3 regions of the Paenibacillus sp. FSL R10-2782 genome follow, and region 3 is predicted to be linked to each of the others. Evidence: riboswitches for the same ligand, from Rfam matches in the RefSeq annotation. Region 3 holds a riboswitch; each other region holds the start of a gene.
The links. A riboswitch is a leader RNA that binds a small molecule or an ion and turns the genes downstream of it on or off. The one in region 3 is predicted to bind cyclic di-AMP.

Region 1: linked by a shared signal. The riboswitch ahead of NST83_RS13105 (3D domain-containing protein) and the one ahead of NST83_RS06490 (hypothetical protein) in region 3 are both predicted to bind cyclic di-AMP.
Region 2: linked by a shared signal. The riboswitch ahead of NST83_RS00140 (G5 domain-containing protein) and the one ahead of NST83_RS06490 (hypothetical protein) in region 3 are both predicted to bind cyclic di-AMP.

What each region holds. Positions count from the first base shown of each region.
Region 1 covers NZ_CP151951.1:2,903,001-2,907,019, reverse strand. The annotation lists gene NST83_RS13115 (ABC transporter substrate-binding protein/permease) at 1-1,353, shown strand, start outside; gene NST83_RS13110 (amino acid ABC transporter ATP-binding protein) at 1,340-2,062, shown strand; cyclic di-AMP (ydaO/yuaA leader) riboswitch at 2,311-2,483, shown strand; gene NST83_RS13105 (3D domain-containing protein) at 2,491-3,159, shown strand; gene NST83_RS13100 (polysaccharide deacetylase family protein) at 3,335-4,019, opposite strand, start outside.
Region 2 covers NZ_CP151951.1:28,456-32,474, forward strand. The annotation lists gene NST83_RS00130 (HD domain-containing protein) at 1-491, shown strand, start outside; gene NST83_RS00135 (TatD family hydrolase) at 533-1,303, shown strand; cyclic di-AMP (ydaO/yuaA leader) riboswitch at 1,505-1,787, shown strand; gene NST83_RS00140 (G5 domain-containing protein) at 2,057-3,205, shown strand; gene rnmV (ribonuclease M5) at 3,353-3,898, shown strand; gene rsmA (16S rRNA (adenine(1518)-N(6)/adenine(1519)-N(6))-dimethyltransferase RsmA) at 3,906-4,019, shown strand, end outside.
Region 3 covers NZ_CP151951.1:1,401,739-1,405,757, reverse strand. The annotation lists gene kdpA (potassium-transporting ATPase subunit KdpA) at 1-835, opposite strand, end outside; gene NST83_RS06490 (hypothetical protein) at 1,275-1,670, opposite strand; cyclic di-AMP (ydaO/yuaA leader) riboswitch at 1,786-1,961, opposite strand; gene NST83_RS06485 (glutathione peroxidase) at 2,418-2,903, shown strand; tRNA gene NST83_RS06480 (tRNA-Leu) at 3,059-3,141, opposite strand; gene NST83_RS06475 (urease accessory UreF family protein) at 3,405-4,019, shown strand, end outside.

The DNA of each region.
Region 1 (4,019 bases), 1.5 Mb from region 3:
CTTGTACTCGGCATGAGTGCCGATTTTCCGCCATATGAGTTTCATAAAGTAATTAACGGTAAGGATACCATTGTTGGCTTTGATGTTGATATCGCCAATGAAATTGCCAAGGATCTGGGTGCAGAGCTGGTCATTGAGGACATGAGCTTTGACTCGTTGCTGCCTGCTCTGCAAAGTGGCCGCGTAGACTTGGTTCTGTCAGGTATGACACCGACGGATGAACGCAAAAAGAGTATTGATTTTTCGGATGTGTACTACCACTCCAAGCAAGTCATCATGGTACGCCCGGAGGATAAGGACAAATATTCGACGATGGCTGCTTTGAAAGGCGAGAAGATCGGAGCACAAAAGGGGAGTATCCAAGAGGAAATTGCTCAGAAAGTGCCCAATGCCTCAGTAACTTCACTGGATAAAATCTCCGACCTGGTGCTCCAGCTTCGGACCCAACGTGTGAATGCTGTAGTGATTGAAGACACTGTCGCTAAAGGATACACATTGGATGGCACTGTAACACTCGCCAAGGCGGTGCCTGAGGATGAGGGAGCAGAAACAGCTGTAGGTATTCGTAAAGGAAATGCTGAACTGCTGGCATCTGTAAATAAAACGTTGGCTCGTCTGAAAGCAGACGGGTCTATTGAAAAGTTTTCCACGGAAGCGAGTGCGCTCTCTGCGGATCGACAGGTTTCATCCAACAACATCGTGGATATATTTTGGAAATATCGCAGCTTTTACGCTACGGGTATCGGCTACACGTTGTTGTTGTCTGCGCTCGGGGTACTGTTCGGATTTATCATTGGTCTGATCATCTCTCTGCTGCGGATGAGTGGTGTACGTATCATTGAATGGTTGGGTACAGCCTACGTAGAGGTACTTCGTGGTACACCTATGCTGGTACAGCTTATGATCATCCATTATGGAGTTGCTTTGACGCTGGGCGTCAATTTTACGCCACTTCAGTCCGGTATTATTACGTTATCTCTGAATAGCTCGGCATATCTGGCTGAAATTTTCCGTGCAGGTATCCAGGCAGTGGACCGTGGTCAGATGGAAGCGGCCCGTTCACTCGGTATGGGACGAGGCAAAGCTATGCGTCACGTCATTTTACCGCAAGCGTTCAAGTCTGTACTGCCTGCGATCGGCAATGAGTTTATTACGATTATTAAAGAGTCCTCCATCATTTCTACCATCGGTATGGTGGATATTATGTATCAGGCCCAAGTCATTAAGAACATCACCTACGAAGGATTAAGTCCGTTCGTCATCGCGGCTGCTATTTATTTTGTAATGACATTCAGCTTGTCGAAGCTGTTGGGTTTATGGGAAAGGAAGTTGAGAGCCAGTGATCACCGTTAAACAACTGCGTAAATCGTTCGGCAAAAATGAAATTTTAAAAGGCATTGATATAGATATTGCAAAAGGCGAGGTTGTTGTCGTCATTGGCCCGAGTGGTTCGGGGAAAAGTACATTTTTACGTTGTATGAATCTGCTGGAGCAGCCGACCGATGGGGAGATTTTGTTTGAGGGCGAGCCGATTACAGCCCGTGGTCATAATATTAATGCGACTCGTGAGAAAATGGGGATGGTGTTCCAGCATTTCAATCTGTTCCCGCACAAAACGGTGCTGCAAAATCTGACGCTTGCGCCAACTCAGGTTAGAGGCCAGTCAGCAAAGGAAGCGGAGAAAATTGCGCTGGAGCTGCTGCGTACCGTTGGGCTTGAAGACAAAAAGGACACCTATCCCAATCAGCTTTCCGGCGGACAGAAGCAGCGGATTGCGATTGCACGCGCCTTGGCGATGCAGCCGCATGTGATGCTCTTCGATGAGCCGACTTCTGCTTTGGACCCTGAAATGGTCGGGGAGGTGCTGGACGTGATGAAGAAGCTGGCTGAGGGTGGCATGACGATGGTCATCGTGACACATGAAATGGGCTTTGCCCGCGAGGTAGGAGACCGCATTATCTTTATGGATAACGGTCAAATTGTGGAGCAAGGTACACCGGAGCAGGTTTTTGGCACTCCAAGCCATGATCGTACCCGGGATTTTCTTGCCAAGGTTTTGTAAGAAATGAGCTTGTAAAGGCTATGAAGCAAGCCCTCCGCGGTGGAAGTTTGACGGGAGGGCTTTTTTCTTTTTTTGTCATCCTCGTTCAGATTTTTGTAACTGATTTCGATTTCATGATGACAAAATTGTAACAGATGTAGTATGATATTCGGGGTTCCCAACATTTTCATGCAGATAAGGTTACAAAATTGTGATATTATGCAGTGAGCCAAAACTTACCGGGGCAGCAGACAGCTACATTTAGACGCTGAATGCGGGACCCAAAACCATGGGAAGTGCGGGGGACGTAACAACGGCAGTAACTTCTGATCCGTCTTCATACGAATGGATGGAAGGTGCCTAGGGGTGAATTGCACAAGCATAGGGCTTCTCCTGAGTCCGAATCCGACAGCTAACTTCGCAGGCATAACAGAGGAGGTACATATCTTTTGAAACATCTTAAACGTATTGGAAAAACAATGAAATTTGCGGTGCTGGCAGCAGCCATTGCAGGATTGGCGCAGACAGCCGGGGTAGCCGACGCCGCTTCGCTTCATACCGCCAAGGAAGGTGATACCTTCTTTTTACTTGCTCAACGTTACGGGGTATCTGTAGAGAATCTGCAAAAGGAGAACCCAGATCTTGCTGCCAGCAATATATATGCAGGAGTACAAATTAAGGTGCCGGACGAGAACAAGGTAAAGGCTGCTTCGGATTCAAAGCCTCAGCTTCTTTCAGATAAAGCGCCGGCAGGTGACGGTCAACAAGTTGAAGCATGGGGCAAAACATTTAACTACAGCAAAGTAGTTGACGTGAAGGCTACAGCGTATTCCGCAGCAACCAGTGAAAATGGAAAATGGGGAGCGGTGGATTATTTCGGAAATCCGCTTAAGCTTGGTACGATTGCGGTTGACCCAAACGTAATTCCGTTGGGTACGAAAGTGTTGGTTACAGGCTATTCCCACCCGGGTTTGCCGGATCATTCTTTTGTAGCCGTAGCACGCGATAAGGGTAGCGCCATTACGGGGAAACGGATAGATATTTTCATTCCAGGCAGCCCATCTTTTGTGAGTGACTTTGGTTTTCAGAATGTGAAGCTGTACGTCATTGATAAATAGGCTGTATAAGCAAATGAATTAAGTTTACATAATATATATTATGTAAACTATAATCTGTGATCTATAATCAAATAACTTAATCGCAGGTTCAGGATTCATATATGGGTTTTGTCGATTAAAAAAGGGCTGTCTTGACGAGCAGAATGCATCTGCTGGTAAGACAGCCCTTTTAATGTTATTTCCGCTCCGAGGTATGAAGTAGCCGTGGAACCGTGACAAATTTGTAGCCCTTGGCTTTCAGCGACTGAATGAGACCCGGCAGGGATTGAACAGTGCCTTTCAGATTGGAACTTTGACCTCCACCTGCATGCATTAAAATGATGGAGCCTGGTCCGGTAGCCGGGATCACATTACGCTGAATTTGTGTTTTACTGAGTCCCTTCCAATCGAGGGAGTCTACGTTCCAATTCACAATCATGTAGCCGTGACGACGCGCCCACTGGATCTGAGGCTCCGTAATTTCACCATAGGGTGGGCGGATCAGCTTGGGGCGAAAGCCAACGGTGGCCTCCAAAATATGTTCTGTTTTCTTAATCTGGTTGCGAAAGCGTTCCGGTGAAGCTTTCCTAAAATCCGGATGAGTATAGGAATGGTTGCCTAAGGCATGGCCTTCACGTACGATACGGCGAATCATGCCAGGGTGTTTTTCCGCACGGTGACCGACGATAAAGAAGGTTGCTTTAATCCCATTCGCTTGCAAAATGTCCAGAACCTGCGGCGTATACCGGGAATCGGGCACGTCATCAAAAGTCAGGGCAATTTGCTGAGTATGCGGACCGCACATTTTGAAAATATCCGCATGTTTTTTTCGAAGCATGGCTAATGTGGGAGTGGCTCGTTCTCTGCTCTTATGTGCTGAA
Region 2 (4,019 bases), 1.4 Mb from region 3:
AACCATTGCCGGATCTCTTTCGGGGAGAGCTTACGGTGGAACAATATTTGATGCTCGACGAGTCTTTGATTCAGACAGTATTCAGTCAATGGAAACGGGAAAAGGATGAGATTTTAAGTGATTTGAGCACCCGTTTTATGGATCGCAAGCTGTATAAATATGTAGAGATTGAAAATATGGATACAGATACCATTGACGACATTCGGACAGCGCTGAAGCAGGTTGGTTTGCATCCCGAATATGATCTGGAAATTGATTTTCCGACGGATCTTCCTTATGATGTGTTTCGTCAGGGTGGGTCGACGGATAACCAGATTTTACTCCTTGGACGTAAAGGAGAGGTGAGAGAAATTTCCGAAGTATCGGAAATTGTGCGCTCCATTAGCGGTATTCACCGAGGTAAATATCACATGTACTATCCCCAAAACAAATTGGATGGGGTAAAGGACAAGCTTCCTGCCGAAATAAGGAATTATTTTGTCAAACAATAGACAAATATATGCTAATAAAAGTAAAAAAGGAGACAAAAGCTTTGAATTTATTTGACACTCATACTCATTTGGATGCCCCGCAATTTGACGAAGATCGGGAAGAAGTAATAGCACGTGCTGTCGAAGCGGGAGTAACCCGCATGATTAATATCGGATTTAACCGTGAGACCATTCCGTCTACCATGAATTTGGTCGAAACGTATGATTTTATTTATGCGGCGATTGGATGGCACCCACAGGATGCGATTACGATGCAGGAGGGAGATCTGGAATGGATTGCATCGTTATGCAGTCATAAGAAAGTCGTGGCGATCGGGGAGATTGGTCTGGATTATTATTGGGACACATCACCCAAGGATGTACAGCATCGGGTGCTACGCAACCAGATTGGACTGGCTCGTGAGCTGAACATGCCAATTGTCATCCATAACCGGGATGCGCATGAAGATATTGTTAAGATTTTGCGTGAAGAAAAAGCGAGTGAGGTTGGCGGAGTCATGCATTCCTTTTCGGGAAGCTGGGAGACGGCTAAAATGGTGCTGGATATGGGCTTTCATCTCTCTTTTGGCGGGCCGATAACGTTCAAAAATGCCAAGCAGCCAAAGGAGGTACTCGCACAGGTGCCGCTGGACCGTCTGCTCATTGAAACGGACGCTCCCTATCTAACACCTCATCCGTTCCGCGGGAAGCGAAATGAGTCCGCACATGTGGGACTGGTCGCAGAGGCGGCTGCCCAAATCAAGGGGATTACGTTGGAGGAATTAGTGTCCATAACGACCCAAAATGCCTTGGAACGATTTGACATTAAGTGAAAAAGGGAAGAAATCAATCAAAATAAAGAGATAGACGAAGCTAATCATGAATTTGTTGCAGGAAACTCAAGAATATTACAATATTTTAACCGAATATTTTGAAAAATGTACTTGAAACCTGCTTTACAACATGCATAGAAACAGGATATCATCTTTTCAGTGAATTGTTGTTTGAGTGTAAACATCAACAGTTCATTTCATGAACCAGTCTCGCTGAGTCCCTTTTACAGGGAACGGGGGAACCGATATGGCTTACAGTACGTCCGGCGTATGGGCAAGAAGGGAACGTCTCTTCCGCCAGCCGGCTCGACCGAAATTCTTTTCCCGGATGGGATTGAACAGGTGGAGGGGCCGTATTTCGATTTCTTTCTGGGTCTTCGGGGTGAATGTGAAGGCAACCGCCATGAGCGGTTGACCCAAGCTAGGGCGTCTCTCTACGTCCGAACCCGACAGCTAACCCCGTAAGCGTAACAAGAGAGAAGCCATCTCGTGCATGATTTTTCCGCATATTCGCACATGCCGGAAGCCACGAAAGAGCTCTCTAAGTCTCTTTTCTGGCTTTTTTTGTTGTGAATAAAAGAAAATCTGTCATCATACTGTGATTAAACAGGGGAGGACAGCATGCCGCGAAGACGGGTACATGGTGCAGGACAGTCGCATTACGGGCTTGTCTTGTAGAAAATCTGTTATAGTCACGTCAATCTCAACTATGTCTTACTCCAGACGGCGGGCTATGTAAGGAGGACGGAGGAAATGGGCATTTTCCAAAAAGAGGAGACCCATGAGTCACGCTCATCCAGCATGTCTTACGTATTGCGTTGGAAGCAGGAAAATGTGCGCCAGGCTGCTTTGGTTGCTATTTTTCTAATCTCACTAACGATTATGATTTCAATTCTGGTGTACACTGAGTCTAAAAAACAGGTCTTTTTTGTCATCGACGGTAAGGCATCTGCGGTAGAAACTCGGCAATCCCAGCTCCAAGATTTGCTCAAAGAGCATTCGATTTCGCTTCAGCCGCATGATACGGTATCAATGCCGCTGAACGGAGCAGTACAGGATGGGGATCGCGTTGTCATCAAACGTGCCAATCAGGTCAAAGTATCCTTAGCCAATAAGACGAAAAAGTTGTACACAACAGAAAATACAGTAGAGGGCGCCATTCGCACCTCGGGCTATAAATTATCGTCAAATGATAAAGTTTATCCTGCTCTAGATGCTCCTGTTTCGTCTAACATGGACATAAAAATCGTCCGTGTGAAGAAACAGCAGGTCGAACAGAAGCAACAGGTACCTTATCAGGTCATCAAAACGGCCGATCCAAGTCTCTATAAAGGCGATAATCGGGTTATCCAAAGCGGTAAAAAAGGTGTTGTGGTCCAGCATGTTCAAAAGGTATACCATGACGGAAAATTGGTATCCAAGCAGCTGGTAAACAAGGAAGTCGCGCAGAATCGTGTGGATAAGGTGATTGCAGTAGGAACGAAGAAAAAGCCGGTCGTTCTGGCTGCTTCCGTTGGTCCTGAAGATGCCATTAAGTCTACACGGGTTAGTTCAGGCAATGCTGTCCGTAAAGCAGGTGTGAATTTTAATTACAGCAAAGTGTTACAAAACGTCTCCATGACGGCGTATTCGTCACAGGAGCCAGGTATCGGTACACGTACTGCATCCGGCTCACGTGTCACGGAAGGACGCACCATCGCTGTCGATCCGAATGTGATTCCAATCGGCTGGTGGGTGTATATTGAAGGGGTGGGCTTCCGCCGTGCGGAGGATACCGGTGGCGCGATTAAAGGCCACAAAATCGATGTGTATTATGAGAGTTTGAGTCAAGCCAATCAGTTTGGTCGGAAGCACGGTAAAACCGTCTACGTGATTGGACCCGAGAAGCCTGAAATGAACTAAAAACGTGTTGTATATGTTAAGGGCAATGCGATAGTATTAACATCATAGTTATACCATGCTAAGAAGAGGATATCCTCTTCTTATTTTGTTTTCAAAAGCAGGGAAAGATGAATATAGCTTACTGTGTAGCAGTGGAGGGAAACGCAAATGATCAAGGAAGTGATCGTGGTAGAGGGTCGGGATGATACGGTGGCTATTCGTCGTGCTGTCGAAGCGGATACGATAGAAACGGGCGGCTCAGCCATTAATAAAATGACGCTGCGCAAAATTGCGCTGGCGCAGGAGCGGCGGGGTGTCATTATTTTGACCGATCCCGATCATGCAGGGGAGCGTATCCGCAAAATTATCGCCTCCAAGGTGCCCGGCTGCAAGCAGGCCTTTATACCAGAGGCAGAAGCGACGCGCAAAGGGGATATTGGCGTGGAGAATGCCTCGCCTGAAGCGATCAGACATGCTCTCGCACGGGTGCATACGACGGTGGAAGGGGCCGATCCGCTAATCGATTGGGCGGACCTGATTGACGCCGGACTGATCACCCACCCGAATGCTGCTGCACGACGTATGGCTTTGGGTAATGTGCTGGGTATTGGTTACTGTAACGGTAAGCAGCTACATAAACGGCTCGCTGTGTTCCAGATCAGCCGTGAGGAGTTTGCCGGTGCGCTGGCACAAATTGAAAGTGAAGGAATGTGATATCCGTATGACAGGGATTCAAGATATAGCAACACCGCGGCGCACGAAGGAAATTATTCAGCGGCACGGGTTTTCGTTCAAAAAGAGTTTGGGACAAAATTTTTTGATTGATCAAAATATT
Region 3 (4,019 bases):
GCTTGCGATTACGGGCGAACAGTCCAAAGGTATACGGCAGCGAAGCCGGCATCACCCACATCGCCAAAATTTCCAGCACATTCGTCCAGGGATTTGGATTTTCAAAAGGATGCGCTGAGTTGGCCCCATAGAAACCACCCCCGTTCGTACCCAAATGCTTGATCGATTCCATCGAAGCAACGGGTCCCAAAGCAATCTGCTGCTGTGTTCCGCTCAGCGTCGTGATATCCGCCGCAGGCTGAAGCGTCTGCGGTACTTTCAATCCAACCAGCACCAGCGTAAGCACAAAGGCCAGCGGCAGGAAAATCCGTATAATCGCTTTGATAAAATCCTGAAAAAAGTTGCCCATTCCTTCTCCGCGCCGCGTCAATCCCCTCATAAAAGCCGCAGCAACCGAAAAACCGGAAGCAGCCGAAGTGAACATCATCATCGTAACAAACGCCATCTGTGTCAGGTACGTAAGTCCGCTTTCTCCGCTATAATGCTGGAGATTCGTATTGGTCATAAAGCTGATCACCGTGTTAAAGGCCAGTGACGCCTCCATATTGCCGTTTCCCACCGGATTACCGGGGAGCAGTCCCTGCAAGCGCAGCAGCACATAGCTGATCGCCACAAGCACGACATTCGTAGCAATAAAGCTCATCACATACGTGGTCCAACGCATGCTCTCCAGCTTTTTCAATCCTATAACCTTATAAATCAGCTTCTCCGTTCCGCCAAACACCCGATCCGTCCGATTCGGTTCGTTGGAGAATACATGATATATATAGGTGCCCACTGGTTTCACCAGGAGCAGCAATATCACAATCACAATTCCAATTTGCAGCAGCTCCATCATCTATTCCCTCCTCCAAAATACTCCTGCGTTTGGAACAACAGACGGGTTCATCGCACCGGTCGATTGCACACGTTTGCGAAAACCCGCTGCCTCTGATGCTTCACTCATGATCTGCTGTCCCCCGCCCGCTTGATCCTGTTTAGCTGATTAGAACTTTTCAGGATTCAGGAGTGCGTAGATTAAATACACAAATACAATAGCAGTAAGCGTAAGCATAACTATCATCCTTTTCGCCCTCCCTTGGAGGTCTGCGCATCACACCAGCGTACAAACAGCAGTATCACTCCGTAACTCACAGCCATCACGAGCAGCATGTATATATCCATCATGTTCATACCCTCCCGTACCAATCCTTAATTCATCATTCTTACACTCTTGTAAAATCGCTATACAACTAAATTCGCAAATTTTAATGTATACCAGCATACCTAAGCGACTATCCGTTCAGCAGGAAACCCACCTCTCCATTCAAAGTGTAGATCACATGGTCTGCTCCCAAACCTCGATAAATCCCTTGAGGATTACAGCCTTGTGTAATGACATAGACCGAATCTGATGTCAGCGGCCGGCATATTTGCAGAAAACGGCACGTCAGATTCAAGCTGTTCTCAAACAAATACACGCAGCCAATTTCTTTTTTGGGAAAATTCCATTTCCCCGCTTGCATCGTATTGATGCGCACAACATGCTCCACACCCATTTTTTTGAGCTGTCGTTCCTCCTGAGCGCTATTCGTCAGAACCGCAAACGCCAGTTTTTTGTACATAAGCAATTTCACAAAATTTCTGCCCGATTCATTCGGTGCAGTGACAATGATTAGCCGACCTTCCATCAGTAGCTCCTCTCCCGGTATAAAAAGACAACAAAAAGAAGCCAAAGGAAAAAGGCTTTCCTCCGGCTTCTTACGTAACCATGATAAAATAAACCATGGCTGCACACGGCGGTTTGTTGCCTCTCCCTGTACGCTTACGAGGTTAGCTGTCGGATTCGGACGTGAGAGTCGCCCTATTTCTGGCACTTGGCCAGAAAATTCACCCCATGAGACACACGGCCCTTTAAAAGCCGAATAGATCTCCTTTGGTTCCCCCGCTTTTGCAACTGCAAAATTCAGCGCTATAGACAATTCGTTGCTGCTTCATTCACTTCATTTGAAATTACGTCTTGAATCATACACCCGCGCAAGGAACACTGTAAAGCTCACCTGCAGGGTTATAAATCGGTCTTTGGAGCATAAAAGATTAATAATAGCGCTTACAACATAAATATCCTTCTCCCAGCTCCTTCAATCTCGGTTTTTCATCCCTTTTCGAAAATGAAGAGGCATGTCAATATTGGCGTATGGGGAGTATTTTTTGTAAAAGAGAAAGAAAAAGTGCTGTATGTACCTGATAAACGCCGATTGAACCTGTTTTCACCATGAGAAACACCGCTATTTGCCCCATTTGCAGTGCCATTTGCCGTTTTGGACAAAATACGATTTTACAGTAGCAGATGGCGCATTACATCTATTTATAGACTTGCAGCCCTTCGTTAAATTTCTTACAATTTAATTGTAGAATATCAAATTAGGAGGAAAACCATGACCGTTTATGAATATGATGCACAAACCCTGCAAGGGAAAGAGCTTCCGTTGTCCACATACGAAGGAAAAGTGCTGCTTATCGTGAATACAGCCAGCAAATGCGGGCTAACCCCCCAATACAAGGCGCTACAAGAGCTATATGACCAATACCATGAGCAGGGTCTTGAAATCTTGGGGTTTCCCAGCAACCAGTTTGCCAAGCAAGAGCCGGGCTCCAGCGAGGACATTTCGGAGTTTTGCCAGATTAACTATGGAGTTACGTTTCCGATGTTTGCCAAAATAGATGTCAATGGCGATCAGGCGCACCCTTTATTTCGCTACCTCACCCAAACAGCTCCGGGCGTATTAGGCTCCAAAGCGATCAAATGGAATTTTACTAAATTTTTGATTACACACGAAGGTAACGTATTTAAGCGCTATGCCCCACAGACAACTCCGGATAAATTGGCGGGGGACATCGAGAAGCTCTTGCAGCAAAGCTGACAGGCTTTTTCATCACCTTCTCACAAGCAGCCAATCCCAATGGCTGCTCCTGTGGATAGGAAAAAGGGATATTTTTGTTCAGCTTATATAACAAAAAAGCATCCAATCACGTCAAAAACGTGTCAGGATGCTTTTTAGCTGTGTCTTGCATGTAATGCGGTCGAGAGGACTCGAACCTCCACGGGCGTACGCCCACTACCCCCTCAAGATAGCGTGTCTGCCATTCCACCACGACCGCAAATTCTAATGTTTTGAGGCAACAGATTTATTATACTCCCTTATATTCTATTTGTAAACATAAATACAATAATATTTTATGAAGTGAAATAAACTAACACGTAAAAGCTATAAAAATATTTAATTTGACATATTAGTACTACAAGTGTAAATATATATTACATAATAACTCTAAAATTTTTCTTAATCCGTTTTGTGAGTTACTTAATATAACATAAATATTCTATTCCAAGGGGGCGAATCGCCTTGCACAAAGGCAATCGTTTGCTGAACTACGCATTGCTGTTGGACCCTTCCCTGCCTGTCGGTGGTTTCACTCGTTCCTACGGGCTGGAGGAGCTGTTTCGCAATGGCCGCTTAACCTGTTTGCAAGACCTGGAGCACTATGCCCGCACTGATCTGCACCCTCAGTTCACATCCCTCGATGGCATGGCTATCAAAAGCCTTTTTATCGCTGTTCAGCAAAATGATGGTTGGCGTATCGCCCTCATTGATAAAATGCTGCACGCCCAGCGTTCTTCCCTACAGCATGTGAAAGAGTCACGCCTATCAGGCCAACGCCTGCTCAAGCTCGCCAAAGCTTTGTACCCTTGGCTTGAATTTGACCGACTCGAAGCCACACTCATTCAATACAATGCGATGGGTACACTTGCTACCGTTCATAGCTGGATTAACGTTTCCCTTGGAAATGATGTAGAACAGACCATTCACGGCTATCTTGCTGCAGCAGTGTCCTTCTGCGTCGAAGATGCTTTCAAGCTGCTCAATCCCCCTTATGAGGAAAAGAATCCTGTTATTCAGCGAATGACCCACGAGCTTCTAGCCGCATGGAAGCAATACAATGTCCCTGAGTCAGAGCCAACCGTATTTCAGCGCGGC